One region of the Superficieibacter sp. genome, then DNA from elsewhere that is predicted to be linked to it. Evidence: predicted binding sites of a transcription regulator. Region 1 holds the regulator's gene; each other region holds the start of a gene.
What was found. The regulator sigma-54, encoded in region 1, starts transcription at its own class of promoters, with help from an activator protein. The targets are predictions, from matches to a motif close to GTTGGCACANNTTTCGCTNT.
Positions count from the first base shown of each region.

Region 2: hypA (hydrogenase maturation nickel metallochaperone HypA) is a predicted target of sigma-54. The motif match lies at 7,578-7,597, and genes of this name have one in related genera.
Region 3: hydN (electron transport protein HydN) is a predicted target of sigma-54. The motif match lies at 3,006-3,025, and genes of this name have one in related genera.

Region 1 covers NZ_DAMAPU010000002.1:75,369-85,535, reverse strand. The annotation lists gene mlaF (phospholipid ABC transporter ATP-binding protein MlaF) at 1-478, opposite strand, end outside; gene kdsD (arabinose-5-phosphate isomerase KdsD) at 1,036-2,022, shown strand; gene kdsC (3-deoxy-manno-octulosonate-8-phosphatase KdsC) at 2,037-2,603, shown strand; gene lptC (LPS export ABC transporter periplasmic protein LptC) at 2,600-3,175, shown strand; gene lptA (lipopolysaccharide ABC transporter substrate-binding protein LptA) at 3,144-3,698, shown strand; gene lptB (LPS export ABC transporter ATP-binding protein) at 3,705-4,430, shown strand; gene rpoN (RNA polymerase factor sigma-54) at 4,536-5,969, shown strand; gene hpf (ribosome hibernation promoting factor) at 5,992-6,279, shown strand; gene ptsN (PTS IIA-like nitrogen regulatory protein PtsN) at 6,334-6,822, shown strand; gene rapZ (RNase adapter RapZ) at 6,868-7,722, shown strand; gene npr (PTS phosphocarrier protein NPr) at 7,719-7,991, shown strand; gene yrbL (PhoP regulatory network protein YrbL) at 8,403-9,032, shown strand; gene mtgA (monofunctional biosynthetic peptidoglycan transglycosylase) at 9,029-9,757, opposite strand; gene elbB (isoprenoid biosynthesis glyoxalase ElbB) at 9,754-10,167, opposite strand, start outside.
Region 2 covers NZ_DAMAPU010000024.1:3,454-13,620, reverse strand. The annotation lists gene RT197_RS21520 (formate hydrogenlyase maturation HycH family protein) at 1-334, opposite strand, end outside; gene RT197_RS21515 (NADH-quinone oxidoreductase subunit B family protein) at 331-1,098, opposite strand; gene RT197_RS21510 (formate hydrogenlyase complex iron-sulfur subunit) at 1,098-1,640, opposite strand; gene hycE (formate hydrogenlyase subunit HycE) at 1,735-3,444, opposite strand; gene RT197_RS21500 (respiratory chain complex I subunit 1 family protein) at 3,457-4,383, opposite strand; gene hycC (formate hydrogenlyase subunit 3) at 4,386-6,257, opposite strand; gene RT197_RS21490 (4Fe-4S dicluster domain-containing protein) at 6,254-6,862, opposite strand; gene hycA (formate hydrogenlyase regulator HycA) at 6,945-7,412, opposite strand; gene hypA (hydrogenase maturation nickel metallochaperone HypA) at 7,626-7,976, shown strand; gene hypB (hydrogenase nickel incorporation protein HypB) at 7,980-8,852, shown strand; gene RT197_RS21470 (HypC/HybG/HupF family hydrogenase formation chaperone) at 8,843-9,115, shown strand; gene hypD (hydrogenase formation protein HypD) at 9,115-10,167, shown strand, end outside.
Region 3 covers NZ_DAMAPU010000024.1:22,809-32,975, reverse strand. The annotation lists gene hypF (carbamoyltransferase HypF) at 1-227, opposite strand, end outside; gene fdhF (formate dehydrogenase subunit alpha) at 238-2,388, opposite strand; gene hydN (electron transport protein HydN) at 2,425-2,970, opposite strand; gene RT197_RS21570 (LacI family DNA-binding transcriptional regulator) at 3,106-4,119, opposite strand; gene ascF (PTS cellobiose/arbutin/salicin transporter subunit IIBC) at 4,364-5,812, shown strand; gene RT197_RS21560 (6-phospho-beta-glucosidase) at 5,809-7,230, shown strand; gene RT197_RS21555 (beta-galactosidase) at 7,650-10,167, shown strand, end outside.

The DNA.
Region 1 (10,167 bases):
CGATGGCCCGCGCCAGCGCAGCGCGGCGCGCCATACCGCCAGAAAGCTCGGACGGCATCAGTTTTGCCGCTCCGCGTAGCCCTACCGCTTCCAGCTTCATCATTACCGTACTTTTCAGCAGTGCCGCAGGCAGATGCGTATGCTCACGCAGCGGGTACGCGACATTATCGAATACATTCATGTCAGTAAATAACGCGCCGGACTGAAACAGCATACTCATGCGTTTACGCACGGTGTACAAACGCGTACGGGACATCTCCGGCACGTTTTCGCCGTCAAAGAGGATCTCGCCGGTATCGGGGGGGATCTGCCCGCCGATGAGGCGTAACAGCGTCGTTTTACCAATCCCTGACGGCCCCATGATCGCAGTGATCTTCCCGCGGGGCACCGACAGCGAGATATTGTCGAAAATCACGCGGTTACTGCGCGAAAAGCTAACGCCTTTAATTTCGACTAAATTCGCCATGCTCTGGCTCATCGATTATTCCTTCCATTAGACCTCTGTCAGAAAGTTTGAAGCTGACTAAAGCTACAATCCCAGCATATTTACAGAAACTTACCTGGCTAAGTAAGTCAACGCTGGCATTTGTTTTACTTTTACCGCGCCCGGCGGCAGAATCTTTTTGCCGCTGCGTTTGTTAAGCGCGATTCAGGTTTACGCTGCAAGCCGTTGAGTATACCTGAAGAAAGAACTTTAGAGGCTTTTAGCGTTGGGTCTGTTCAACATCGGTTTACGCCAGGGCGGCATAAACGGAAGCACCAGGCAACGTATCTTCATCTATTTGCCGCGTATTCTGATATCCGGCGTCGCCAATTACCGCTACTGTTGTAAGTACGTTTTCGGACATGGAGCAGGCAGCATTTTTATGCGGGTACTGGCTGTAATCTGCTTTTCATTGTTAAAATCCCCCGTCTGAGCGGATCAGAAGCAGGCAAACACTCGCGCTGGAGCGCTGTTAACGGGCGGTTTTAGTGTACGGCTGGGTTGCCGTGCGGGCCACCGCCGCTTTTTATGGATTAAATCGGATACGTACTATGTCGCAATCAGAGTTGCAGCCGGGTTTTGATTATCAGCAGGCAGGTAAAGAGGTTCTCGCCATTGAGCGTGAGGGTCTGATCGAACTGGATCGCTTCATTAATGAAGACTTCAGCCACGCCTGCGAAAAAATATTTCACTGCACCGGCAAAGTCGTGGTGATGGGAATGGGTAAATCCGGTCATATCGGCAGAAAAATGGCGGCGACGTTCGCCAGCACCGGTACGTCTTCCTTTTTCGTTCATCCTGGCGAAGCGGCACACGGCGACTTAGGAATGGTCACGCGGCAGGACGTTGTCATCGCGCTGTCAAATTCCGGGGAATCCAACGAAATTCTGGCGCTGATCCCGGTTCTGAAGCGTCTGCGGGTGCCGTTAATCTGCATGACCAGCCGCCCGGAAAGCAGCATGGGCCGCGCCGCAGATATCCATCTTTGTGTTAAAGTGCCACGCGAAGCCTGTCCGCTGGGGCTTGCGCCGACCAGCAGTACCACCGCTGCGCTGGTGATGGGCGATGCGCTGGCCGTTGCGCTGCTGAAGGCGCGCGGTTTTACCGCTGAAGATTTTGCCCTCTCCCACCCCGGCGGCGCGCTGGGCCGCAAGCTGCTGCTGCGGGTGAACGATATTATGCACACCGGCAGTGAAATTCCCCGCGTGGCAAAATCCGCCTCGCTGCGCGACGCCCTGCTGGAAATCACGCGTAAAAATCTGGGTATGACGGTCGTTTGTAACGATGACCTGAAAATCGAAGGCATCTTTACCGACGGCGACCTGCGCCGCATTTTCGATATGGGCGCAGATTTACGCAGCCTGAATATTGCCGACGTGATGACTCCCGGCGGCATCCGCATCCGCCCCGGCACGCTGGCGGTGGACGCATTAAATCTGATGCAGTCCCGCCATATTACCTGCGTCATGGTTGCCGATGGCGACCAGTTGCAGGGTGTGATACATATGCATGATCTGCTGCGCGCAGGCGTAGTGTAAGAAAGGATAAAAGAATGAGTAATGCTGGAGCCACTGTGGCAACCTGCTACGGGCCAGTGAGTGAGCAGATGCTGGAACAGGCGAAAAAAATCCGCCTGCTGATCCTTGACGTCGATGGCGTACTTTCCGACGGGCTCATCTATATGGGCAATAATGGCGAAGAGCTCAAGGCGTTTAACGTTCGCGACGGCTACGGCATCCGCTGTGCGCTGACGTCCGGTATCGACGTTGCCATTATTACCGGGCGAAAAGCTAAACTGGTAGAAGATCGCTGCGCCACTCTCGGCATTACGCATCTGTATCAGGGCCAGTCAGATAAACTGCTGGCCTGGCGCGATCTGCGGGAGAAACTCGCCCTGTCGCCGGAACAGGTAGCCTATGTCGGTGACGATCTGATCGACTGGCCGGTGATGGCCGAAGTGGGGCTTAGCGTTGCCGTGGCGGATGCCCACCCGCTACTGATCCCACGCGCGGATTACGTCACGCGCATTAACGGCGGACGCGGAGCGGTACGCGAGGTCTGCGATTTGCTACTATTGGCGCAGGGCAAGCTTGATGAAGCCAAAGGGCAATCGATATGAGTAAAACCAGACGTTGGGTTATTATTTTGCTGTCGCTGGTCGCGCTGATTTTGATCGGCGTGAATCTGGTGAGCAAAGATGACACCGGGGAAAACGTGGTGTCAACCAGTGACCCAACCTACAGGAGTGAGCATACGGACACCGTGGTATATAGCCCGGAAGGCGCGCTCAACTACCACCTGATTGCACAGCACGTTGAATATTATTCTGACCAGGCGACGACATGGTTCACGCAACCGCTGCTGACCACGTATGACACGACGAAAGTCGAAACCTGGTCGATTAAAGCGGATAAAGCGAAGCTGACTAATGACCGTATGCTGTATCTTTACGGCCACGTTGAAGTGAACGCGCTGACCCCGGACGCTCAACTACGCAAAATTACGACGGATAATGCCATAGTGAATTTGATCACCCAGGATGTCACCTCTGACGATCTGGTGACGTTATACGGTACGACATTTAATTCCAGCGGCCTGAAAATGCGCGGAAACTTACGCAACAAAAACGCCGAGCTGATTGAAAAGGTTAGAACCTCATATGAAATTCAAAACAAACAAACTCAGCCTTAAGCTTGTACTGGCCAGTACGCTTCTGGCGGCCAGCCTTCCCGCGCTGGCGTTAACGGGCGACACCGATCAGCCCATTCATATTGAGTCCGATCAGCAGTCGCTGGATATGCAGGGCAATATCGTCACCTTCACCGGTAACGTCGTTGTCACGCAGGGCACGATCAAAATTAACGCTGACAAAGTGGTCGTCACCCGTCCTGGCGGTGAGAAAGGCAAAGAGGTGATCGACGGCTACGGTAAACCGGCCACCTTCTACCAGATGCAGGACAACGGCAAACCGGTGAAAGGCCATGCCTCGCAAATGCATTACGAGCTGCAAAATGACTTTGTGACCCTGACCGGCAACGCTTTCCTTGAACAGGTCGACAGCAATATTCAGGGAGACAAAATCACCTATCTGGTGAAAGAGCAGAAAATGCAGGCGTTCAGCGAAAAAGGCAAACGGGTAACCACCGTTCTGGTGCCATCGCAATTGCAGGATAAGAGTAACAACCAGGCTCCGGCGCAGAAAAAGAGTAACTAATTCATTATGGCAACATTAACTGCAAAGAACCTCGCGAAGGCTTATAAAGGCCGCCGGGTGGTGGAAGACGTCAGTCTGACCGTAAAGTCCGGTGAGATCGTTGGTCTGCTGGGTCCAAACGGTGCGGGTAAGACCACCACGTTTTATATGGTCGTCGGCATTGTCTCGCGCGATGCGGGCAACATTATCATTGATGACGATGATATTAGCCTGCTGCCGCTGCACGCGCGGGCGCGTCGGGGTATCGGTTATCTGCCGCAGGAAGCCTCCATTTTCCGCCGTCTTAGCGTATACGACAACCTGATGGCGGTCCTGCAAATTCGTGACGATCTCACGTCAGAACAGCGCGAAGATCGCGCGAAAGAGCTGATGGAAGAGTTCCATATCGATCATTTGCGCGACAGCCTCGGCCAGGCCCTCTCCGGCGGTGAACGTCGCCGCGTGGAAATTGCCCGTGCGCTGGCTGCTAATCCGAAATTTATCCTGCTGGATGAACCCTTTGCGGGCGTTGACCCCATTTCCGTTATCGACATCAAACGTATTATTGAGCACCTGCGAGACAGCGGCCTCGGCGTTCTGATCACCGATCACAACGTGCGTGAAACGCTGGCAGTGTGTGAGCGAGCCTATATCGTGAGCCAGGGACACCTGATCGCCCACGGTACGCCAGACGAAATCCTTAAAGACGAACAGGTTAAGCGCGTGTATCTTGGGGAAGACTTCAGACTCTGATAGGGTGTATTCATGATGCATCCCGGCGCAGCCAGCACAGAGGCTGCGTAAATGATGAAGTGTAAGAAGTCAGCGACGTAAACTCGGGAGAAAATCGCTCTGAATATGAAGCAAGGTTTGCAATTAAGGTTTAGTCAACAGCTTGCCATGACGCCGCAGCTGCAACAGGCGATCCGTCTGCTGCAACTGTCGACGCTGGAACTTCAGCAAGAACTTCAACAGGCACTGGAAAGTAATCCACTGCTTGAGCAAACCGATCTTCACGATGAAATTGACGCCAAAGAGACCCCGGATAGCGAGTCGCTGGATACCGCTGACGCCCTTGAGCAGAAAGATATGCCAGAGGAGTTGCCGCTTGATGCCAGTTGGGACGAGATCTACACGGCGGGCACCCCTTCCGGTAACGGCGTCGATTATCAGGACGACGAGCTGCCGGTGTACCAGGGCGAAACCACCCAGTCGCTACAGGATTACCTGATGTGGCAGGTGGGTCTGACGCCGTTCTCTGACACCGACCGCGCTATCGCCACTTCCATTGTTGATGCCGTGGATGACACCGGTTATCTGACCGTCTCCGTTGACGATATTCTTGAAAGCACAGGCGACGACGAAATCGGGCTGGATGAAATTGAGGCGGTGCTCAAGCGCATCCAGCGTTTTGATCCGGTGGGCGTGGCGGCGAAAGATCTGCGCGACTGCCTGCTGATCCAGCTTTCGCAATACGCCAAAGACACGCCGTGGCTCACCGAAGCACGGCTTATCGTCAGCGATCATCTCGACCTGCTCGCCAATCACGATTTCCGCACCCTGATGCGCGTCACGCGTCTGAAAGAAGATGTGCTGAAAGAAGCGGTAAACCTGATCCAGTCGCTGGACCCGCGTCCCGGTCAGTCAATCCAGACCGGCGAGCCGGAGTACGTCATCCCGGACGTGCTGGTGCGAAAAATCAGCGATCGCTGGGTGGTCGAACTCAACTCTGACAGTATTCCCCGTCTGCAAATCAATCAGCACTACGCCGCCATGGGCGGTAGCACCCGCAATGAAGCGGATAACCAGTATATCCGCAGCAACTTGCAGGAAGCGAAGTGGCTGATTAAGAGCCTTGAGAGCCGCAACGACACCCTGCTGCGCGTCAGTCGCTGTATCGTTGAGCAACAGCAGGCGTTCTTTGAGCAGGGCGAAGAGTTTATGAAACCGATGGTGCTGGCGGATATCGCCCAGGCCGTCGAAATGCACGAATCCACGATTTCCCGCGTGACGACCCAGAAATATCTGCACAGTCCGCGCGGCATTTTTGAACTGAAGTATTTCTTCTCCAGCCACGTAAATACCGAGGGCGGCGGCGAAGCCTCCTCCACGGCGATTCGGGCGCTGGTGAAGAAGTTAATCGCTGCGGAGAACCCCGCGAAACCGCTGAGCGACAGCAAATTAACCACATTGCTGTCCGATCAGGGGATCATGGTGGCACGCCGCACCGTTGCGAAGTATCGAGAGTCTTTATCCATTCCGCCGTCTAACCAGCGCAAACAACTGGTGTGACACAACCGATAAGGAAGACACTATGCAGCTAAACATCACTGGGCACAATGTCGAGATTACTGATGCACTCCGCGATTTTGTCAGCACAAAATTTGCTAAGCTGGAGCAGTATTTTGACCGCATCAATCAGGTCTACGTTGTGTTAAAAGTGGAAAAAGTGACGCATATTTCGGATGCCACCCTGCACGTTAACGGGGGTGAAATTCATGCCAGCGCGGAAGGGCAGGATATGTACGCGGCTATCGACGGTTTAATTGATAAACTGGCGCGACAGCTAACCAAACATAAAGATAAACTGAAACAACACTGATTGTCCGGGCGTTCGCCTGACGTATACCGCGTCAGGCGAGGCTTAGGTGAAACTATGATGAACAATGATGCAGCCCTACAACTGAGCACTGTCCTTAACCAGGAATGTACCCGCAGTAACGTTCACTGCCAGAGCAAGAAACGCGCGCTGGAAATTATCAGTGAGCTGGCAGCAAAGCAGCTGAGTCTGCCGCCGCAGGTCGTATTCGAAGCGATCCTCACCCGTGAAAAAATGGGGAGTACCGGTATCGGTAACGGCATCGCCATTCCTCACGGCAAGCTGGAAGAGGACACCCTGCGCGCGGTTGGCGTCTTTGTACAACTGGAAACGCCGATTGCCTTTGACGCTATCGACAACCAGCCGGTGGATCTACTCTTCGCCCTGCTGGTTCCGGCTGACCAGACCAAAACGCATCTGCATACTCTTTCGCTGGTGGCAAAACGCCTGGCGGATAAAACCATTTGTCGTCGCCTGCGAGCGGCACAAAGTGATGAAGAGCTGTATCAAATCATCACCGAAAACGAACACAGTGATGATGTTTAGCAGGGATAATACTTTACCCTTTGCTGTACTGAGGAGAAACGGTACATGGTACTGATGATCGTCAGCGGTCGCTCCGGCTCGGGGAAATCCGTAGCCCTGCGCGCGCTGGAAGATATGGGCTTCTACTGTGTAGATAACCTGCCCGTGGTGCTTTTGCCGGAACTGGCGAAAAGTCTGGTCGATCGTCAGACTTCCGCCGCCGTCAGCATAGACGTGCGTAATATGCCGGAATCACCCGAGATTTTTGAACAGGCAATGCAAAACCTGCCGGATGCCTTTTCGCCGCAGCTGCTGTTCCTTGACGCAGACCGCAACACGCTGATCCGTCGCTACAGCGACACGCGCCGCCTGCATCCTCTTTCCAGTAAGAATCTTTCGCTGGAAAGCGCCATCGATCAGGAGAGCGATCTGCTGGAGCCGCTGCGCTCGCGTGCCGATCTTATCGTCGATACCTCCGAGATGTCGGTTCACGAACTGGCGGAAATGCTGCGCACGCGGCTACTGGGCAAGCGCGAACGCGAACTGACGATGGTGTTTGAGTCCTTCGGCTTTAAGCATGGCATCCCCATCGACGCGGACTACGTTTTTGACGTGCGTTTTCTGCCAAACCCGCACTGGGACCCGAAACTGCGTCCAATGACCGGCCTCGACAAACCGGTCGCCGCGTTTCTTGACCGCCATACCGAAGTACATAACTTTATTTACCAGACCCGTAGCTACCTGGAACTGTGGCTGCCGATGCTCGAAACCAACAATCGCAGCTATTTAACCGTGGCGATTGGCTGTACCGGCGGTAAGCACCGTTCCGTGTATATTGCCGAGCAGCTGGCGGACTACTTCCGCTCGCGCGGTAAAAACGTACAGTCCCGTCACCGGACGCTGGAAAAACGCAAATCATGACCGTAAAGCAGACTGTTGAAGTCACCAACAAGCTGGGAATGCACGCCCGCCCGGCCATGAAGCTGTTTGAGCTGATGCAGGGCTTCGATGCCGAAGTGCTGCTGCGCAACGATGAAGGCACCGAAGCCGAGGCGAACAGCGTGATTGCGCTGCTGATGCTGGATTCCGCCAAAGGCCGACAGATAGAAATCGAAGCCAGCGGCCCGCAGGAAGTCGAAGCGCTGGCGGCGGTCATCGCCCTGTTTAATTCCGGCTTTGATGAAGATTAACTGCCTGTCCCGCCAGGGACGGGGGTTTATATTAATTAAATCAACATACTTTCATTAAATATTCATTATTTAAATAATCCACTTCCGTATTTTTTATTATAAACCCGCTCTCCTTTTTTATTAGTCGTCACTGTTACTGACCTCTCTTACCACACCGCCTAAAGCGGCAAGTACCTGCGCCTGTAGCTCGAATATGGGACCCTTTTGCATTCTTAGTTGAAATATGAATGCCCGCAGGTGTTGACCCTTGCTGCGGGTATTACCCTTCGCAGTAAAGGCAATTTGTACATTCCGTGCTCTTTTTGCAGCCAAAGTAATGCTTAAGAAAACCTTAACAATCTTGTTGAAGTTCCATTTAAGTCTGCCGTCCATACTGCTTTCAACAGAGCACATATTTTCAGGACGTCTTCTATGATTCGCTTATCAGATCAAACACCTCTGGGAACCGGACGCCATCGCCAGTGTTATGCGCACCCGGAAAATGCTCAACGCTGCATTAAAATTATCTACAATGCCGATCGTAGCGGTAATAAAGAGATCAAGCGCGAGCTGCGCTACTATGCGCATCTCTCACGCTATCTGCGAGACTGGAGCGGTATTCCGCAATATTACGGCACCGTAGAGACCGATCTTGGCACCGGTTACGTTTACGATATTATCACCGACTTTGACGGCAAACCGTCCGTGACGCTGCGGGAATTCGCCAGTCAGTGCTGCTATGACAGCGATATCACCCTGCTGCGCCAGATGCTGAAAACGCTGAAAAAGTATCTGCACGATAACCATATCGTCACCATGACCCTGAAGCCGCAGAACATTTTGTGCCGTCGGCTGAGCGAGTCAGAAGTCGTCGCGGTAGTGTGTGACAATATTGGCGAAAGCACTTTTCTCCCGCTGGCAACCTGGTCCGCCTGGTTCTGCCACCGCAAACAGGCCCGGCTGTGGACGCGTTTTATGGCGCAGCCCGCACTGGCGATTGCGCTGGATAACGACGACCTCCGTCAGAAATCGGTGATGCTCACCACCTCACACCGGGTTTAATGCAGCGCGTGGCGGGTCATATAGGACTCGCCGCCCAGTTGCCGCATCTGCCGCGCGATCCACGCCTGACGGTTGCGCACGTAGCCTGAAGGCGCATCGGCTTTAAAGCGAATCGGATTAGGCAGTACCGCCGCCAGCAGCGCGGCTTCCGATGACGTCAGCTTGCTGGCGGGCTTATGGAAGTAGCGGCGGGCGGCGGCTTCCACGCCAAATACACCTTCGCCGAATTCAGCGACGTTAAGGTATACCGTCAGGATCCGTTTTTTACTCCACACCGTCTCGATGCCGACCGTCAGCCCGGCTTCCAGCCCTTTGCGCAGCCAGCTACGACCATCCCACAAAAACAGGTTTTTTGCCGTCTGCTGGGAGAGAGTGGAAGCGCCGCGAATGCGCGATTCATGGCGTTCATTATGCGCCAGCGCTTTCTCGATAGCCGCCACATCAAAGCCCCAGTGCTCCGGGAATTTCTGGTCTTCCGCCGCAATGACCGCCAGCCCCATGAAAGGGGAGATTTCATCCATATCCACCCAGTCAGAATGCGCGACGTAACCAAAATCGCCGCGTAGCCAGGCCCCGATCTGCCGCTCCATCATCACGCTGGAAAACGGCACTGGCGCAATGCTGAAGAGCGCGATGCCTCCACCCCAGAAAAGCGTGAATGCCAGCAGCGTGCGTACCAGCACGCGCCGCAGGAAAACGCCCGGCGAAACGCGCCCTTTCCTCATTCGGCGAGAACCAGCACACGCGTGACCAGCTTCTCAATACCGGCTGCCGCCTCGGCAATATTCTGCGCCAGCATATACGCGGGCGTGGTCACTACTTTGTGATCTTCATCGATCACAATGTCATCCACCGGACAGGGAACGTGTTCCGCGCCCATCTCTTCCAGCAGTTCAGCGGTATCAATGTCGGTGCCGATGGTCATGCGCAGCGGGAAGTTGAAAATTTTCGGCAGCATCGCCGGAGCAATGCAGATGAAGCCCAGCGGCTTGCCCCGTTCATGCATTGCCAGCGCCAGCGCTTTAAGATCGCTATCAACTTCGCACTCAACGCCCTGGCGGGCAAAAGTGCTCAGGTTTTTCGCCGCGCCAAAACCGCCAGGAACGATGAGCGCATCCAGTTCCGCCGCCTGCGC
Region 2 (10,167 bases), on a different contig from region 1:
GGCTCCATTCCTGCTGTTGCGGCGTCTGCACGGCGAGCGCGCGGTCAAACGCATTCGCCAGCATTTGTACGTGGTTAAAATCGATGACAATTTCACCGTATTTCGGCACGCCCTCCATTTTGCGCCGGGCCTCGCTGCCCGCATCCAGAGTGGCAATCCACGCCAGATACGCCTCCCACGGGCAGGTGAGCGCCGCTTCCAGACAGTCGATGACGCCGAGGTGGTGCCCAATCGCCAGACTGTAGTAAACGATTTGCTGCGCCCCGGCGGGCGTCGCGTCGTTCTCATCAATAAATTTACGGCTCAGCTGGCTGAACACCACCGTTTCGCTCATCGGATCCGCGCCTCTTCAACCACCTGGTTGAGGTTCATCACGATTTCGGTCAGGCGCGGATCGTTTTCCGCCTCCAGCCAGCGGCTGACCTGATGATCGCCCTGCCCGACCAGCCGCAGATAGTCGTCGGCAATTTGCCGACCGTAGCGATAGCCCGCCAGCCGACGCGCGGCGCGATCCACCTTCACCCGCAGCGGCTGCACCATCTCAGGGTGAAGAAGCTCTGCGGGCTGGCTGTCCAGCTCACCCGGCGCGCGGGCGTGGATTTTCTGCTCCAGCAGGCCCAGCGCCATCGCAAAACCGTACAGCGTGGCGGCAGGCGTCGGCGGGCAGCCGGGGATGTAAACGTCCACCGGCACGATTTTGTCAGTGCCGCCCCAGACGCAGTACAGGTCGTGGAAGATGCCGCCGCTATTGCCACAGGCACCGTAAGAGATACAGATTTTCGGGTCCGGCGCGGACTGCCAGGCGCGCAGCGCGGGTGAGCGCATGGCGCGGGTGACGGCGCCAGTGAACAGCAGGATGTCGGCATGGCGCGGCGACGGCACCACTTTGATGCCAAACCGTTCGGCGTCAAACAGCGGTGACAGGGTGGCGAAGATTTCGATTTCACAGCCGTTGCAGCCGCCGCAGTCCACGCGGTAGACGTAAGCAGAACGCTTGATGTTTTTCAGCAGCGAGGCTTTCATGCTGGCGATGGATTCATCCACCGTCATCGGCACCGGAATACCGTTCGCGTCGCGCGGCCCTAACAGATTGCTCATTAGCTGGCCTCTTTCATATGGCGGGTCAGTTCAATACGATCGGACGGCACCAGGCATTGCTGGCGTTTGCAGTCCGGGCAGGTCTCAAAACTTTCACGGTGCTGTTCTGCGAGGAGATCGCCGTTGTGCTTCAGCAGGGCGATGGCGTAGTCGATCTCTTTTTGCACCGCAAAAGGACGATAGCAGACGCGGCAGTGGCACAGCGCAAAGCGCGACTGCTGAAGGAAGTCTTCTTTCTTCCACACCGCCAGCTCGTATTCCTGCGACAGCGCGATCGCCGCCGTCGGGCAGACCTCTTCACAGCGCGCGCAGAAAATGCAGCGTCCGAGATTGAACTGCCACGCCAGCTCATTGGTGGCTAAGTCGGTTTCCACCGTCAGCGCGTTCGACGGGCAGGCATTCACGCAGGCCGCGCAGCCAATGCACTGCTGCGGATTATGCTCCGGCTTACCGCGAAAGTTCGGGTCCACGGCAATGGGTTGCAGCGGATACGACGAAGTCGCCGTGCCGGTTTTGATAACTTTTTTAATAAAGGTAAACATAGTTGCTCCCAGCTTGCGTGCGGTTTTCTGACCCTCACCCTGACCCAGGAAGGGAGAGGGTCGGGGTGAGAGAAACCCCCACGCAATGGCTCAATTATTTCAGCGGCGAGTTTTTACGCTCGATGCTGTAGCGCTCAAGTTCTTTGTACGGCACGACTTTGCTTTTCTTCTTACGCACATCGACCACGGTCATACGGTCAGTACAGGAGTAGCAAGGATCGAGGCTACCGATAATCAGCGGCGCATCGGAGACGGTGTTGCCGCGCAGCATGTAGCGCAGGGTCGGCCAGTTGGCGTAGGTCGCCGCGCGGCAGCGCCAGCGGTACAGTTTCTGGTTGTCGCCAGTCATGCTCCAGTGGATATCATCCCCGCGCGGCGCTTCGGCAAAGCCCAGCGCAAAACGGCCAGGAATGTAGGTGAAGCCTTCCACCATCAGCGGGCCGCCCGGCAGATTGTCCAGACCGAAATCAATCATGTTCAGCGCGGTATACACTTCGTTGATACGCACTTTCAGACGCGAGATCACGTCGCAGCCGGTTTCGCTGTGGACTTCCATCGGCAGCAGACCGTAGCCCACAAACGGGTGATCGGCGCGGGTGTCGCGGGCGTGACCGCTGGCGCGGACCATCGGGCCGACGTTACTAAAGTCGCGGGCGATTTCCGGGTCGAGGCGACCCACGCCGACGGTGCGCGCTTCCATATTCGGCGTAGAAAGCAGCACGTCAACCAGCTCCTGCACATCGCGGCGCATCTGCTGCGCGAGCTGGCGGGTCTGGATCATGTCCTCTTTCAGCAGGTCGCGACGGATCCCGCCGATCAGGTTCAGGCCGTAGGTTTTACGCGCGCCGGTGAGGATCTCCGCCATTTTCATCGAGGTTTCGCGCACGCGGAAGAACTGCATAAAGCCGGAGTCAAAGCCGGTGAAGTGGCAGGCGAGGCCGAGGTTCAGCAGGTGCGAGTGCAGGCGTTCCACTTCCAGCAGAATGGCGCGGATCATCTGCGCGCGTTCCGGCACCTGGATGCCCATCGCGTTTTCAACCGACGTGGTGTACGCGGTGCTGTGGGCAAAACCGCAGATGCCACAGACGCGGTCCGACAGGAAGGTCACTTCGTTGTAGCCCATGCGGGTTTCCGCCAGCTTCTCCATGCCGCGGTGGACATAGAACAGGCGGTAGTCGGCGTCGATGATATTCTCGCCGTCAACGAACAGGCGGAAGTGGCCCGGTTCATCTGACGTGACGTGCAGCGGGCCAATCGGCACCACGTTATTTTTCTTGTCGCCCAGCTCGTTGATGAACTGATAGGTTTCGGCGTCGGTGGTCGGCGCGGGGCGCTGGCGGTAGTCCATGCTGTCTTTACGCAGCGGATAGAGGTCGTCCGGCCAGTCGTCCGGCAGCACCAGGCGGCGCTCGTCCGGCAGGCCGACCGGGATCAGGCCGTACATATCGCGCACTTCGCGCTCGCCCCAGACGGCGGCAGGCACGCGCGGGGTGACGGACGGGAACTCCAGTTTGTTCGCATCCACTTCCACGCGCACGGTTATCCAGCACTTCGTCCCCTGCTCCATGGAGAGGACATAGTACACGGCGTAATGGCCGCACAGCGGGCGTTCGTCGTTACCAAACAGCACCGACAGCCAGCCGCCCTGTTTGTAATAAAGGAACTCGACCACTTCCGGCAGGTAGTTAACCTTCACGGTGATGGTGATTTGATCTTTGGTCTGCCAGGCTTCGTCCAGCACCACGCCAGGAAAGGCCTGGTGCAGCGCCGCGAGATAGTGTTGACCGATTTTTTCTTCAGACATGCTCAAACTCTCTTAAAACGTCGCCAGCAGGGAGACGAAGGCTAAAAACGCGAAGCCAAAACCGGCCCAGGTAATGCGCCCGGTAAGATCCAGACGCAGACGCGCCATGCTGTTTTCAAACAGGGCGATAATCAAAACGCCCACCACCAGCTTGACTACGGCGACGACAATTGCCAGCAGCAGGCCGCCCGCGCTGAACGTCACCATCTGTCCCCACGGGATAAAGACGCCGACAAACATTTGCAGTACCACTAACTGTTTCAGGCTGATCGCCCACTTCATCACCCCGAAGCCGCTTCCGCTGTATTCCGACAGCGGACCTTCCTGCAACTCCTGCTCCGCTTCCGCCAGGTCGAACGGCAGCTTGCCCATTTCGATATAGGTGGCGAAGGCGCAGGCACAAAGCGCCAGCAGCAGCGGCAGGCTGTACGGAACCGGCCAGTCATAAATGGTGCTGACAATCATGCTGATATGGGTGGAACCCGCCACCTGTGCCGCGACCCACAGGCCGAGCAGCAGCATCGGTTCGACCAGCACGCCGAGGATCGCCTCGCGGCTCGCGCCGATGGCGGTAAACGGGCTACCGGTATCCAGACCTGAAACAGCAAAGAAGAAACGGGCGACGGCAAACAGGTAGATCAGGGTGATCAGGTCGCCCACCTGCGCCAGCGGCGAATAGACCGTCACCACCGGCAGCGCGGCGGCGATGGTCAGCATCACGCCCGCCATCACAAACGGCGTGGCGCGAAACACCCAGCCAGAGGCGTCAGGCGCGACGCTCTGACGGCCCAGCAGTTTGAGGATGTCGCGGTACTCCTGAAGCACGCCAGGCCCACGACGGTTATGCAGCCGGGCGCGCGCCACGCGGGTCACGCCAGCCAGCAGCGGCGCGGCGGCAAACAGCACCAGCGCCTGGATTAACGATAGAAAATGGCTCATTTTCAGGCTCCTCGCATCACGACAACGACCACCAGCACCGCCAGTTCAACCAGCGCAATACGGCGGAACAAGACGGCGGTGCCCGCGCACTGCCAGCCGGGAATAAAGCGCGCGGGATTGAACAGCGTGCGCAGTTTTAAAACCGGAGCAAACGCGGTTTTCACCGGCATCGCGAAACCGTGAGCGGTGATCACCATCGATTTTTCGTGATCGTAGCCGCACACCCACGCCGGACCGCGAGAGCGGTGCGCCAGGCGATCGCCTTTGAATATCAGCATCATGATGAACGGTGCCAGCGGGCAGGCGATCAGCAGCAGAGTGATGGTTGGTGCGTATACCTGCGACGACGCCGTTAGCGTTCCCGTCACCCGGAAAGCGCCCGCGACCATTTCCAGCAGCCACGGTGAGGCCACGCCGCCCGCAATACAGCACAGCGCCGCAACGACGACGCTCGCGGTCATCAGCCACGGCGCAGCGGTCGCATTCTCCGCCTCCGCCGTGCGCGGCGCGCCAAGGAAGGTGACGCCGTAGACTTTCGCCATACACATCACCGCCAGCGCCCCGGTGATCGCCAGCCCGACCGCCAGCAACGGCCCCAGCAGGCAGCCGATAAACGAGCCGCTGACGCTGAGTTTGAAGAACGATTGATAAATCACCCACTCGCCCGCAAAGCCGTTGAGCGGCGGCAGCGCCGCCATCGCCATCAGGCCGACCAGCATCGCCAGCGAAATCAGCGGCATTTTCTTACCGATACCGCCGAGTTTTTCGATATCGCGATGCCCGGTACGGAACCAGACCGCGCCAGCGCCGAGGAACAGGGTGGTTTTAAACAGGCTGTGGTTGATCATGTGGTAGAGCCCGCCGACCATGCCGAGCACCATCAGAGACTGATTATGCAGCGCGGCACCGACCAGCCCGGCCCCCAGTCCCAGCAGGATAATGCCGATATTTTCCAGGGTATGGTACGCCAGCAGACGCTGAATATTATGTTCCATCAGCGCATACAGACCGCCGACAAAGGCGGTGATCATCCCCAGCACCAGCACTAAAACGCCCCACCACAGCGGCACCTGCGCGCAGGCCATGGGCATCACCAGCATCCCCAGCACGCCGACTTTCATCACCACCGTAGAAAACAGCGCGGCGGCAGGCGCACTGGCATTGGCATGCGCCTGCGGCACCCAGCCGTGCAGAGGAATAATCCCCGCCAGCAGACCAAATCCCGCCAGCCACAATAACCAGATATCCGCCTCAAAAGCGGCTGGCCCACCGGCAGAACCGGTATTGATGAAAAAGCCACTTAACGCACTGATGTCCAGCGTGCCGTAGCGCTGCCAGACCAGCCAGCAGGCGATCGCCAGCAGCAGCGTTCCCAGGCGGCCCAGCGCAAACCACAACCGGCCCGACTGCGCGCATCCGGTAAGAAACGCGGCGCACAGCGCCATGATTTCCGCCATGATCACCAGGGTGTCCAGATGCGCCGCCACGACCGCGCAAACGGCCGCCGCCAGCAGCAGGTTGATCAGAAAGCCGTTTGCTTTCGCCTGCGCATGACGCTGCCAGTCAATGGTAAACACGCTGACCAGAAAGGCGGATAAGCCGATGGCGATAAGCCAGGTCGCGCTTATGGCTGAGAGACGAAAAAACAGAGAAAAATGGAGAAAGGGCATGTCGCCATTAAATGCAGGCCAGCTCGTTAATGACGGATTCAGCAGAGCCATAAAGCCCGCCACCGCCGTCATCGCGCTGGCGACCGCGCCGCCGATACCGGCAATCGCCCCGCTCAGCCACGTCGAGCGGTAAAACACTAACCCCAGCACCGCGCTTGCCGCATACCACAGCACCGCCTGGTCAATTAAAGAAGCCGCGTTCATTTCGCCTCCCCGCTTTGCGACTGAAACAGCGACAAATCGCCGAAGTCGGTGTTGATCGTCAGCGCGCGCTTGCGCTTGCTGGCGAGTTTGATATCCCGGTTATCCACCAGCATCAGCGCGTTGGTCGGACAGGTACGCACGCAGGCCGGACCCTGCTCATCAAAATGGCAAAGGTCGCATTTCACGCCGATAGCGCGCACGCCGGGCACCCAGTCCAGCAGCGTACTGACGCGGGCAGGCGCGGGAGGCGCAGGCGGCGCTTTGGGGGTATTCACATTCGCCGGAACGTGCAGCGGGCGACTGCCGGAAAATTCGATGGCCCCGAACGGGCAGGCAATGCCGCACAGTTTGCAGCTTACGCACAGGCTCTCATTGAGCTGGATCGCGCCGTCAACGCGGGTGATGGCATTGACCGGACAAACACCGGCACAGGGCGCATCCTCACAGTGGTGGCAAAGCTGCGGGGCAGATTCTTTTTCATTACGCATTACGCGCAGGCGCGGCATAGCTTGCAAACCGTGCTGCCGGTGCGTCTCTGCGCAGGCGGCCTCACAGGTGCGGCAGCCAATGCAGACGGTGGAGTCAGCAATTACAAAACGATTCACCAGGCATTCCTCAGGTGATAGTCATTTTTGACGAAATCATGCCGACAACTGTCATCTTCGACACTTGTCGACACGCGTAACTTCAGGCCAGCGTGGCCTGTCCCTGTTTGTTCACCAGTTGGCTTAAATCAACAGGAAGATCGTTTTCCAGCGCCGCATACAGGCTGTCATACACGGAGGCGATTTTTTCCAGATAATGTTCCAGCACCTGCTCACGATCCTGGCTGTCAACGCGGCCATCGACTTTACCGTCGCTGGTTAACAATGCCTGTGCAATCAGTTGCTTATCCTGACCATCCCTTGTCTCAACGTAATACTCGATGGTGTGACTGTTAAAGCCTGGCGCCAGAGTGACGTAAATTGTGAAGTGCTCAAACAGCACAAAACAGAGATCTTTTTCCGGCGCGCAGCTCATGGCGTGATGCAGACGGGCTTTAGACAGGGTGAGCCCCTGAACCAAAGAGTTGCAGTAGATGCGCCACTGATCCTGCTGGCGACGGTGTCGATTCGCGATGTAATCCGCCTTCTCGCTAATTTCCCAAATAGTCATGTCAGGTTACCCGGTTGAAAGAGACCAGCCTGTTTAAGCACGTTCCATGCCAATTTTTAAGTGCATGATTTATAAATAATTTATATAAAAAAGCACGAATTATTGACATGTCATATCGTCATCTCGACATCGTCACCGACAGATTTCCGCTTTCTTCTTTTATTAACTGGCACTGATATTGCATTAACGGGGCATCTAATACCGGGAGGCGTTATGCACGAAATCACCCTCTGCCAGCGGGCGCTGGAAATCATTGAACAGCAGGCTGCGGCACACGGCGCAAAACGCGTCACCGGGGTATGGCTGAAAGTCGGCGCATTTTCCTGCGTGGAGCCTGCCGCGCTGACCTTTTGTTTTGATTTGGTCTGCCGTGGCACGCTGGCGGAAGGCTGTGAACTGCATGTCGAAGAACAGCAGGCTGAGTGCTGGTGCGAAACCTGCCAGCAGTATGTGCGGCTGGTGTCACAGCACGTCCGCCGCTGCCCACAGTGTCAGAGCGACGCGCTGCGCATCGTGGCCGACGACGGCTTACAGATCCAGCGTCTTGAAATCGATCAGGAGTAAATTATGTGTACCACATGCGGCTGCGCGCAAGGCAACCTGTATATAGAAGGCGATGAGCATAACCCCCACTCCGCGTTTCGCAGCGCGCCGTTTGCCCCCGCCTCCCGCCCGGCGTTAACCATCACCGGCGTGAAAGCCCCGGACTTTCAACCGCAACAGTCTGACAGCGGCGACCTGCACTACGGTCATGGCGAAGCGGGCACCCATGCGCCCGGCATCAGTCAGAAACGGATGCTGGAAGTCGAAATCAACGTGCTGGATAAAAACAACCAGCTTGCCGCCCGCAACCGCGCGCGCTTTGCCGCCCGCCAGCATCTGGTGCTGAACCTGGTTTCCAGCCCTGGTTCCGGTAAAACCACGCTGCTGACCGAAACGCTGCTGCGGCTGAAAGCGCGCGTGCCCTGCGCGGTCATTGAAGGCGATCAGCAGACGGTTAACGACGCCGCACGCATCCGCGCCACCGGCACACCGGCGATTCAGGTCAATACCGGGAAGGGGTGCCATCTGGACGCGCAGATGATCGCCGATGCCGCCCCGCGCCTGCCGCTGGCGGATGGCGGCATTTTGTTTATCGAGAACGTCGGCAACCTGGTGTGCCCGGCGAGTTTCGATCTCGGCGAGCGCGCGAAGGTGGCGGTGCTTTCCGTCACCGAAGGCGAGGACAAGCCGCTGAAATATCCGCATATGTTTGCCGCCGCCTCGCTGATGTTGCTTAACAAAGTGGATCTGCTGCCGTACCTGAATTTCGACGTGGAAAAATGCCTTGCCGCCGCCCGCGAAGTGAACCCGGATATTGACATTTTGCTGGTGTCCGCCACCAGCGGCGAAGGCATGGATCGCTGGCTCGCCTGGCTGGAGGCGCAACGATGTGCATAGGCGTACCGGGTCAAATCCGCACCATTGACGGCAATCTGGCGAAGGTTGACGTCTGTGGCATCCAGCGTGACGTCGATCTGACGCTGGTCGGCAGCGTCGATGAACACGGCGAGCCGCGCCTCGGTCAGTGGGTGCTGGTCCACGTCGGTTTTGCGATGAGCATCATCAACGAGGCGGAAGCGCGCGATACCCTCGACGCGCTGCAAAACATGTTTGAAGTCGAGCCGGACGTCGGGGCGCTACTGTATGGCGAGGAACAATAATGCGCTTCGTTGACGAATACCGCGCCCCGGAACAGGTGATGCAATTGATTGCCCACCTGAAAGCGCGGGCGGTGCATTTGGATCATACCGCCGCACGCCCGCTGCGGATTATGGAAGTTTGCGGCGGCCACACCCACGCCATTTTTAAATTTGGCCTCGACCAGCTTCTTCCTGACAACATTGAATTTATTCACGGCCCCGGCTGCCCGGTATGCGTGCTGCCGATGGGCCGTATTGATGCCTGCCTGGAAATCGCCAGCCACCCGGAGGTGATTTTTTGCACCTTTGGCGATGCGCTGCGGGTGCCGGGAAAAAACGGCTCGCTGATGCAGGCGAAAGCGCGCGGCGCGGACGTGCGCATCGTTTACTCGCCGATGGACGCGCTGAAGCTGGCGCAGGCGAATCCGACGCGCAAAGTGGTGTTTTTCGGACTGGGGTTTGAAACCACCATGCCCGCCACCGCCATCACCCTTCAACAGGCGCTGGCGCAAAACGTCGAAAACTTTTTCTTTTTTTGTCAGCATATTACGCTGATCCCCACCCTGCGCAGTTTGCTTGAGCAGCCGGATAACGGTATTGATGCGTTTCTTGCTCCCGGTCACGTCAGCATGGTGATTGGCGTGGACGCCTACGGCTTTATTGCCGATCGCTATCAGCGCCCGCTGGTGGTGGCGGGATTCGAACCGCTTGATCTATTGCAAGGCGTGAACATGCTGGTTGAGCAGAAAATAGCGACCCGTAGCCAGGTCGAAAACCAGTACCGTCGGGTGGTGCCGGATAGCGGAAATTTACGCGCGCAGGCGGCAATCGCCGATGTCTTTGCGGTGAAAGGCGAAAGCGAATGGCGCGGGCTGGGGCTGATTGCCGATTCCGGCGTGCAGCTCACCGCGCCGTATCAGCGTTTCGATGCCGAAGCGCATTTTCGCCCGGCCCGGCAGCAAACCTGCGACGATCCGCGCGCGCGCTGCGGGGACGTGTTAACCGGACGCTGTAAGCCGCACCACTGCCCGCTGTTCGGCAACACCTGCAATCCGCAGAGCGCTTTCGGCGCG
Region 3 (10,167 bases), on a different contig from region 1:
ATCGCCCGGAGATCGGTACTATCAATGCGAGCCAGCGGCGGACAATGCGCCAGCAAATGGGCGACAACGCCGTCGCCGTCGCCCAACAGCCGAATTTCAACGCCCGCACCGTCGTTACAGACATCGCCCAGCAGATGCAGTTGCTGCGCCATCTGCCAGACAAAGGGGCGGAAGCCCACCCCCTGCACTTTCCCGCAGATGCGGATGCGGACGCCGTTGTCGCTCATTGTCTTCCTGTTACTCCGCCACGGCCTCGCGCAGCCGTCCTTTCATATTGCGATAGGTGGTATCCACATACTCTTCCGCCTGCCGTTGATCTGCAATGGCGACCACTCGCACCGCGCAATATTTGGTCTCTGGCGTTTTGGAGATCGGATCGAGGTTATCCTGGGTCAGTTCGTTACAGGCACCAATCCACCACTGATAAGTCATATACACGCTGCCTTTGTTAATACGCTCGCTGACGCTGGCACGCGAGATGACTTTTCCCCGGCGCGATTCCACCCACACCAGTTGCCCGTCCTTCACGCCGAGCGCGTCGGCGTTATGCGGGTTGATCTGCACGAAGCCCGGCTCGTCGGCCAGCGTTTGCAGCGCGGCGCAGTTACCGGTCATTGAGCGGCAGGAGTAGTGCCCGACTTCACGCACAGTACACAGCACCAGCGGCCAGGTTTCATCCGGGCGTTCGGCAGGCGCGCGCCACTGGGCGGCAAAAAGATGCCCTTTGCCATCCGGCGTGGAGAACGTGTTGCCTTCGTAAAGGAACGGGGTGCCGGGGTGATCCAGCGTCGGACACGGCCATTGTACGTGCCCCATATCGCCCATTTTCTCATACGTCACGCCGTAGAACAGCGGGCAAAGCTCGCGCATTTCGTCCCAGATTTGCTGGTTATTGTCGTAATGCATCGGGTAGCCCATTTCGCTGGCCAGCAGGCTGATAATTTCCCAGTCGCGCTTGACGTTGTACTTCGGCTCGATGGCTTTTTCAAAACGCTGGAAGCCGCGATCCGCACAGGTGAAGACGCCGCCGTGCTCGCCCCAGGAAGTGGCGGGCAGCAGGACGTCAGCCTGCTCGGCGGTTTTGGTCATAAAGATGTCCTGCACCACCACAAAATCGAGCGCTTCAAAACCTTTGCGCACCAGCCCTAAATCCGCTTCGGTTTGCAGCGGATCTTCGCCCATGATGTAGTAGGCCTTGACCTTACCTTCCAGCGCCAGATGCGGCACTTCGGTGATCCGCACGCCAACTTTGTCGTCCATCTGATTAACGTCAATTCCCCAGGCGTCGGCAAATTTCGCCCGCACCTGCGGATCGACCACATCCTGATAGCCGGGGAACTGATTGGGGATCACGCCCATGTCGCACGCGCCCTGGACGTTGTTCTGACCGCGCACCGGACCAACGCCGACGTGCTCGCGCCCCAGATTACCGGTCATCAGCGCAAGGCTCGCCAGCCCTTTCACCACGTCAACCGCCTGCCCGAACTGGGTCACGCCCATGCCCCACATAATGGTGGCGGACGGCGCGGCGGCATAGGTCCGCATCGCCTGACGAATTTGCTGCGCAGAGACGCCGGTCAGGTGCTCCACCGCTTCCGGCGCATAATCTTTCACCACGTCGCGATAGGCATCCAGCCCGGTGGTATAGCGCGCAACGTATTCTTTATCGTAGAGATTTTCTTCCAGCAGCACGTAAGCGAAGGCATTCACCAGCGCCATGTTGCAGCCGTTGTTGATTTGCAGATGCTGATCGGCAATGCGCGCGGTTTCAATCCGACGCGGATCGCAGACGATAATCTTCGCCCCGTTCTGTTTCGCTTTGATCACCCGGCGCGCCACGATGGGGTGCGAATCGGCGCAGTTGTAGCCAAAAACCAGCAGGCAGCGGGAGTTTTCGATATCCTCAATCGAGTTGCTCATCGCGCCGTTACCGAGCGCTTCCTGCAACCCGGCCACCGACGGACCGTGGCACACGCGCGCGCAGCAGTCGACGTTATTGGTGTGCAGCACCCCACGGGCGAATTTCTGCATCACATAGTTCGTTTCGTTACCTGTCCCGCGCGATGAGCCGGTGGTCATAATGGCACGCGGCCCGAATTGCGCTTTGATCTCGCCGAGGCGTCTGGCGGTGTAGCGAATGGCTTCATCCCAGCTTACCGGCGTCAGCTTGCCGCCTTTTTGATAGCGGATCATCGGCTGCGTCAGGCGCGGCGTCAGCAGTTTGGTGTCGTTAAGAAAATCCCAACCGTAGTAGCCCTTCAGGCAGAGTTCGTTCTGGTTCGTTTTTCCATCTGCCGCTTCGGCGCGGATAATGCGATCGTTTTCGACCACCAGCTTCAACTTACAGCCAGCACCACAATAAGGACATACGCTCGTAATTTTTTTCATCAGTAACAGACCTGTTAAAAGTGAAAGGGATGAAATTTAAAATATCAGGGAAGTTGCCGCGTCCAGCGCCGTGCGACGGCGTTTTTCGGCGCTTAACTGCTCAAGTTTGTTACGGTCAACGCACACCAGCGCGTGAGTCGGACAGGCGGCCATGCACGCCGGACCCTCTTCGCGGTGGTGGCAGAGATCGCACTTATTCGCTTCGGCTTTCTCGGCGCGCACGTTCAGCGCGCTGCCGCTGTTGCGGATCACCGGGCGCATCACGACTTCCATTGCGCCGTAAGGGCAGGCAACCACGCAGGTTTTACAGCCGATGCAGCGTTCCTGCATCACATGCACAAAGCCGTTATCACGGCTGATTGCGCCGTTCGGGCAGACGTTGGCGCAGGGCGCATCTTCGCACTGACGGCACAGCGTCGCGGTTGAAACATTCACCCCTTTAATCACGTGAATACGCGGCAGGAAGTTTTGCGGCGTCAGCGACGCGCAGTCCTGATCCTGCTGATGGGACACGGCACAGGCCACCTCGCAGGTGCGACAACCAATGCATTTGCTCGCGTCAGCAATGATGAAACGGTTCATCAAACTCTCCAGTAATGGCGGATAACGCGCAGGAGTATGCATAATCCGCGCCAACTATTACTGCGTTGATATATAAAGGAATTTAAAAACGAGACCGCTGTCATCGACAGAAGTGACGATGACAGCTGACGAGGATCAGCCGTGCGGACCCCGGGTGATGGAGTCGCGAATGATAAGCTCGCCGGGAAAGGTTTGTTGGTAGTTAAATTCGCCGCCGTCGAGCATAAAAATCAGGCGGCTGATGGTTTCTTTAATCATCTCCGTCACCGGAACTTTTACGCTGGAAAGCGCGGGGATCAGCCACGGAGCCAGCGCGGAGTCATCGAATCCCAGCACGGAAACCTGATGCGGAACGCGAAGGCCATGCTGATGGAGCTGCTTCATGGCCCCGGTCGCCATGTCGTCATTGCTGGCGACCAGCGCCGAGAACGGCACATTGCGGGCAACGAGCGTTTCCACCCCCGCTGCGCCGGATGCCGGGGTCCATTTCCCTTCCACAATCAGTTCTTCGCGCACCGGGATGCGGCGCTGCGCCAGCGCCTCTTTATACCCCGCCAGACGTTCAATGCCCGTGGGCGAATCCAGCGAGCCGGTAATGAACGCGATATCGCGATGGCCGAGCTCGAGAAGCTGCGCCACGGCGCTGACGCTGGAGGCTTTTTGATCGGACCAGACGCAGTGGCTGGTGTTGCGCCGCAGACGGCGGTTAATCACCATAATTGGCTGCGAATGACTCTCGATAATTGCGTCCATTTCTTCGACGCTCAGAAAACGCGGGTAGATAATAATCGCGTCACAGCGCAGATCGAGCAAATACTCTATGGCTTCCCGCTCGTCCTGGGCGCTGTGCTTGCCGTCGGCGAGGATCAGCCTGCGCCCCTTGTCTTCGGTCATCCGCGCTGCGTGAAACAGCAATTCGCTAAAATAGACGCCGTGATAAAGGGTATTGGTGACCACCAGCCCCAGCGTCTGGGTGGATTTGGTCGCCAGATTGCGCGCCAGTAAATTAAGGCGGTAGCCGCTCTCTTCGATCGCCTGGTACACGCGCTCTTTCGTTTCCTGGCTCACGTAGCCATTGCCCGACAGCACCCGCGAAACCGTGGCCTTCGACACGCCCGCTCGCTTCGCTACCTCCAGCATCGTTGCCATGTTTTTCATCCTCTGAACCTGATGAGCAGCAGTGTACTTCAGCCCCTGCGCTTTTACAGCATCCTGTTGCGACCGCGCCGGGAAGCAAAGTGATCTGAATCACGATTCTGAATACGCAAAAATTTAGATCTTGCCCACCAGCTTCAAACTCATCATTCTTTTGTGAAACCGGTTTCCTATACAAAGTTTCATCAATGCATCGCGCTGATGAATTTATTTATTGATAAAACAGGATACAGATCCGATGGCAAAGAACTATGCCCCGCTGGCCCACTCCGTGGTCTCCGCGCTGGGCGGAGCGGATAACATTGCCGCAGTGACCCACTGCATGACCCGCCTGCGCTTTGTAGTAAAAGACGACAGCCTGATTGACAGCGCGACCCTGAAAAGCATCAGCGGTGTGCTCGGCGTGGTGCGCAACGACGCGCAGTGTCAGGTGATTATTGGCAATACCGTTTCTCAGGCATATCGCGAAGTGGTGAGCCTGCTGCCGGAAAACATGCAGCCGGTGGAGCCGACGGGCAAGCAGCCACTGACGCTTAAGCGCATCGGCGCGGGCATTCTCGACGCGCTGATCGGCACCATGTCGCCGCTGATCCCGGCGATCATCGGCGGTTCAATGGTCAAGCTGCTGGCGATGATCCTCGAAATGACCGGCGTGCTGAGTAAAGGCTCGCCCACGCTTAGCATTCTGACGGTCATTGGCGACGGCGCATTCTTCTTCCTGCCGCTGATGGTCGCCGCCTCTGCGGCACTCAAATTCAAAACCAATCTTTCCCTGGCGATTGCCATCGCGGGCGTGCTGGTTCACCCGGCGTTTATCGAGTTAATGGCGAAGGCCGCGCAGGGGGAACAGGTGGAATTTGCGCTGATCCCGGTGACGGCGGTGAAATATACCTATACGGTGATCCCGGCGCTGGTGATGACCTGGTGCCTGTCGTATATCGAACGCTGGGTGGATCGCATCACGCCAGCGGTGACAAAAAACTTCCTGAAGCCAATGCTGATCGTCCTGATTGCCGCCCCGCTGGCGATCCTGCTGATTGGCCCGATTGGTATCTGGATCGGTAGCGGCATCTCCGCGCTGGTTTACACTATTCATGGCTATCTGGGCTGGCTATCGGTGGCGATTATGGGCGCGCTGTGGCCGCTACTGGTGATGACCGGGATGCACCGTGTGTTTACCCCGACCATCATTCAGACCATCGCCGAAACGGGTAAAGAAGGCATGGTCATGCCGTCAGAAATTGGCGCAAACCTGTCGCTTGGCGGCTCGTCGCTGGCGGTGGCGTGGAAGACTAAAAACCCGGAACTGCGCCAGACAGCGCTGGCTGCGGCCGCCTCGGCGATTATGGCGGGCATTTCTGAACCGGCGCTGTACGGCGTGGCGGTACGCCTTAAGCGTCCGCTGATTGCCAGCCTGATCAGCGGCTTTGTCTGCGGCGCGGTGGCGGGCATCGCCGGGCTGGCCAGCCATTCGATGGCAGCTCCCGGCCTGTTCACCAGCGTCCAGTTTTTCGACCCGGCCCGGCCAATGACCATTTTCTGGGTATTCGGCGTCATGGCGCTGGCGGTGGTGCTGTCATTTATCCTCACCCTGATGCTGGGCTTTGAGGATATTCCGGTTGAAGAAGCGCGCCGCACAGAGGCGGAGCCAGTCAAACACATGGATACTGAACGAGGTACTGCATGAAATTCCCGGACACTTTTTTATGGGGCGGCGCGCTTGCCGCTAATCAGTCTGAAGGCGCGTATCTGGAAGGCGGTAAAGGGTTGACCACCGTCGATATGATCCCGCACGGCGCAAACCGCCTGGCGGTCAAGCTGGGTCAGCAAAAACGCTTTTCCCTGCGCGACGATGAATACTATCCGAGCCACGAGGCGATTGATTTTTATCATCGCTATAAAGAAGACATCGCGCTGATGGCGGAGATGGGCTTTACCGTCTTTCGCACCTCCATTGCCTGGAGCCGCCTCTATCCGAACGGCGATGAACCCTTACCGAATGAAGAAGGCATCGCGTTTTATCGCGCGGTATTTGCCGAGTGCAAAAAGTACAATATTGAGCCGCTGGTGACGCTGTGCCATTTCGATGTGCCGATGCATCTGGTGACGGAATACGGATCGTGGCGCAACCGCAAAATGGTTGAGTTTTTTGCCCGCTATGCGCGGACCTGTTTTGAAGCCTTTGACGGTCTGGTGAAATACTGGCTGACCTTTAATGAAATTAACATCATGCTGCACAGCCCCTTCTCCGGCGCGGGTCTGGTGTTTGAAGAGGGTGAAAACCAGGAGCAGGTGAAATACCAGGCCGCGCATCATGAGCTGGTGGCGAGCGCGCTGGCAACCAAAATCGCCCATGAGGTGAACCCGCAGAATCAGGTCGGCTGTATGCTGGCGGGCGGTAATTTTTATCCTTACTCCTGCAAGCCGGAAGATGTGTGGATGGCGCTGCAAAAAGATCGGGAAAACCTGTTTTTCATCGACGTTCAGGCGCGCGGCGCGTATCCGGCCTACGCCGCCCGCACGTTCCGTGAAAAAGGCATCACCATTGTAAAAGATGTCGGCGATGACGAACTGCTGAAAAATACTGTCGATTTCGTCTCCTTCAGCTATTACGCCTCGCGCTGCGCCTCCGCAGACATGAACGCGCAAAACACCAATGCCGCGAATATCGTTAAATCGCTGCGTAATCCGCATATTCAGGTCAGCGAATGGGGCTGGGGAATCGACCCGCTGGGCCTGCGCATTACCATGAATATGATGTATGACCGCTATCAGAAGCCGCTGTTTCTGGTTGAGAACGGCCTCGGCGCGCATGACGAAATCAACGCCGACGGAGAAATCAACGATGACTATCGCATCAGCTATCTGCGTGAGCACATCCGCGCGATGGGCGAAGCGATTGCCGACGGTATTCCGGTGATCGGCTACACCACCTGGGGCTGTATTGACCTGGTGGCGGCCTCAACCGGCGAGATGAGCAAGCGTTACGGCTTTGTGTACGTTGACCGCGATGACGCGGGCCACGGCACGCTGGATCGTAAACGGAAAAAATCGTTCTGGTGGTACAAGAAAGTGATTGCCAGTAACGGGGCGGATCTGGATTAAGCTTTCCTTTCAGACAGCGCCGGGGCGCGCTGTCTGACTGAGGTAAAAACACATTATTTTAAACGCCATCATTCACCCAATATCGCGATATTAAATTTCGCGTTTTATTTTTACAAATAAATAACTCTGTAGCTGGTCACTGATATATATTATCAGCGATACCTTCTTTGGCGATCGTAAAATCCAGTCAAAAAAAACGTTCCATTATATACCTCTCTGCGCAGCCATGCGCAACTAATAAAATTAATAATTATTAGTTTGTGACTGACATGCGCTTTCGCGGATAAATCGCTGTCAATGAAATAGCCGCAAGAGTACATATTCATCCCGTGTCCGGTGAGCAATGTTTTGTAGTCATGCTTATCAATACTTGTAGTGACTCTTAATTAAGATATAACTTAACGGATTCGATGAATAAGATGATGAAACCTGTTCAACAGCCTTCCCACTCTGCAAGGCTGGCCGATATTATCGCGAGAAATGACTGGCAAAATCAGTCAGTTAATGCAATCAACCGACTCAAAGCCCATACGCCATTACACGGCTGGCACTGCGAGAATGCCGCACGCAATGAACACGTATCCCCGGCAGAAATCTCCCTGAATGGTGAATGGTGGTTTAGTTATTTTAGCTGCCCGGAAAATGTTCCTGAAACATGGCTGACTGAAACCCTGCCGAATGCAAAATCGCTTAATGTTCCCTCCACCTGGCAAACCGAGGGATATGACACCCCCATCTATACCAATATTCGTTATCCCATCCCGGTAAATCCGCCTGAGGTTCCGCATGAAAACCCGATCGGCTGTTATTCGCGGGATTTTATTATTCCTGAAGACTGGCAAAACACGGGGCAGACGCGAATTATATTTGGCGGCGTGGATTCGGCATTTCATTTGTGGTGTAACGGTCGCTGGATAGGTTATTCCCAGGATAGTCGTTTGCCTGCTGAATTTGATCTTAGCGATGTTCTTCACCCCGGAAACAACCGCCTGTGCGTGCTGGTTTTCCGCTGGAGCGCGGGCACTTACCTTGAAGATCAGGATATGTGGCGGATGAGCGGTATTTTCCGCCCCGTCACCCTGCTCCATCTCCCGACCCAATCGATTGCCGATTATGCCATTGAAACCGCGCTGGATGACGCTTTCCGCCGGGGAACATTATCCGCCACCGTCACACTGCATCACGTTCCTGCCGCCTGCGGATACCGGGTGAAAACCACGCTCTGGCGCGAAGACGAAGAAATCGCCTGTGCGACGAAAGACGCCGGAGCCGGGCATGAGGGCTACGCCGAGCGCCTGCAAATCGAACTCACGATTGATAACCCGTTATTGTGGAGCGCAGAGCAACCCTGGCTGTATCGGCTGGTCATTTCGTTACTGGATGAAAACGATCGGCTGCTGGTCAGCGAGGCCTGTGACGTCGGCTTTCGCACCATCGTTGTTCAGGATGGCCTGCTCCAGGTCAACGGCAAGCCGGTCTTGATTCGCGGCGTCAACCGTCACGAACATCACCCGCTAACCGGCCATGCCATTACCCCCGAGGACATGCTCGAGGATATTCTGCTGATGAAGCAGAATAACTTTAACGCGGTGCGCTGCTCGCATTATCCCAACCAGCCGCAGTGGTATGCATTATGCAGCCGCTATGGGCTGTACGTGATTGACGAAGCCAATATCGAAACGCACGGCATGGACCCGGTAAACCGTTTATCGGACGATCCGCTGTGGCTGGCCGCTTACGCCGGGCGGGTTACCCGCATGGTGCTGTGCAACCGTAACCATCCCAGCATTATCATCTGGTCGCTGGGGAATGAATCTGGCTTCGGTGCGTCTCACACGGCGCTGTACAACTGGGTTAAGCAGCAGGACCCGACGCGGCCGGTGCAATATGAAGGGGGCGGAGCCGATACCCGGGCCACCGATATTATCTGCCCGATGTATGCGCGCGTAGATACCACCCTAGAAGAAAACCCGCCGAAATGGGCCATCAAAAAATGGCTGAGTTTACCCGGTGAAAATCGCCCGCTCATCTTATGTGAATATGCCCATGCGATGGGCAATAGTCTTGGCAACATTGCCGATTACTGGCGGGCTTTTCGTGAGTATCCTCGTTTGCAGGGCGGATTCATCTGGGACTGGGCCGATCAATGCCTGACCCGCTATGACGATGAAGGCAATCCGTGGTGGGCGTATGGCGGCGATTTTGGCGATACCCCGAACGATCGCCAGTTCTGCATGAACGGCCTGGTCTTCCCGGATCGCACCCCGCACCCCAGCCTGATCGAAGCAAAATATCATCAGCAGTTTTTTCAGTTTCAGTTAATCAGCACCCGCCCTCTGACCATTGCTGTCACCAGCGAATATCTGTTCAGAGCCAGCGATAACGAACGCCTGTACTGGGCGATTGAAGCGCGGGGAGACGTCCGCCAGCAGGGTACGCTGCCATTATTACTGGCTCCCGGCGAAACCCGGCAGATTGTCCTGTGCGCGACGGGTTTTGCCGCGCAGCCCGACGATGATATGGTCTGGCTGAATATCTCCGTCGAGCATATTGCCCCCACCGCCTGGGCCGAGGCTGGTCACTGCTGCGCCCGCGAACAGTGGCCGCTGCCGACGCCGCTTCCTGCCCTTCAGGCGGCGGAGTTGATTGCCGCCCCTGAACTCTGTGCCACTGACCGGTACTATCAAATTGCCTGGCAGAATCAGCAATGGCAAATCTGCCGTCATAGCGGCGCACTCACCCAATGGCGCGTTGATGGCGAGCCACAGCTTCTGGAACCGCTGGTCGATCAGTTTATGCGTGCGCCGCTGGATAACGATGTCGGCAGCGGCGATCCGGCCTGCATGAATATGAACGTCTGGGACGGGCGCTGGAAAGCCGCCGGGCTGTATGATTTAGCGCATCATTGCCACAGCTGCACCGCCGACACAACGCACA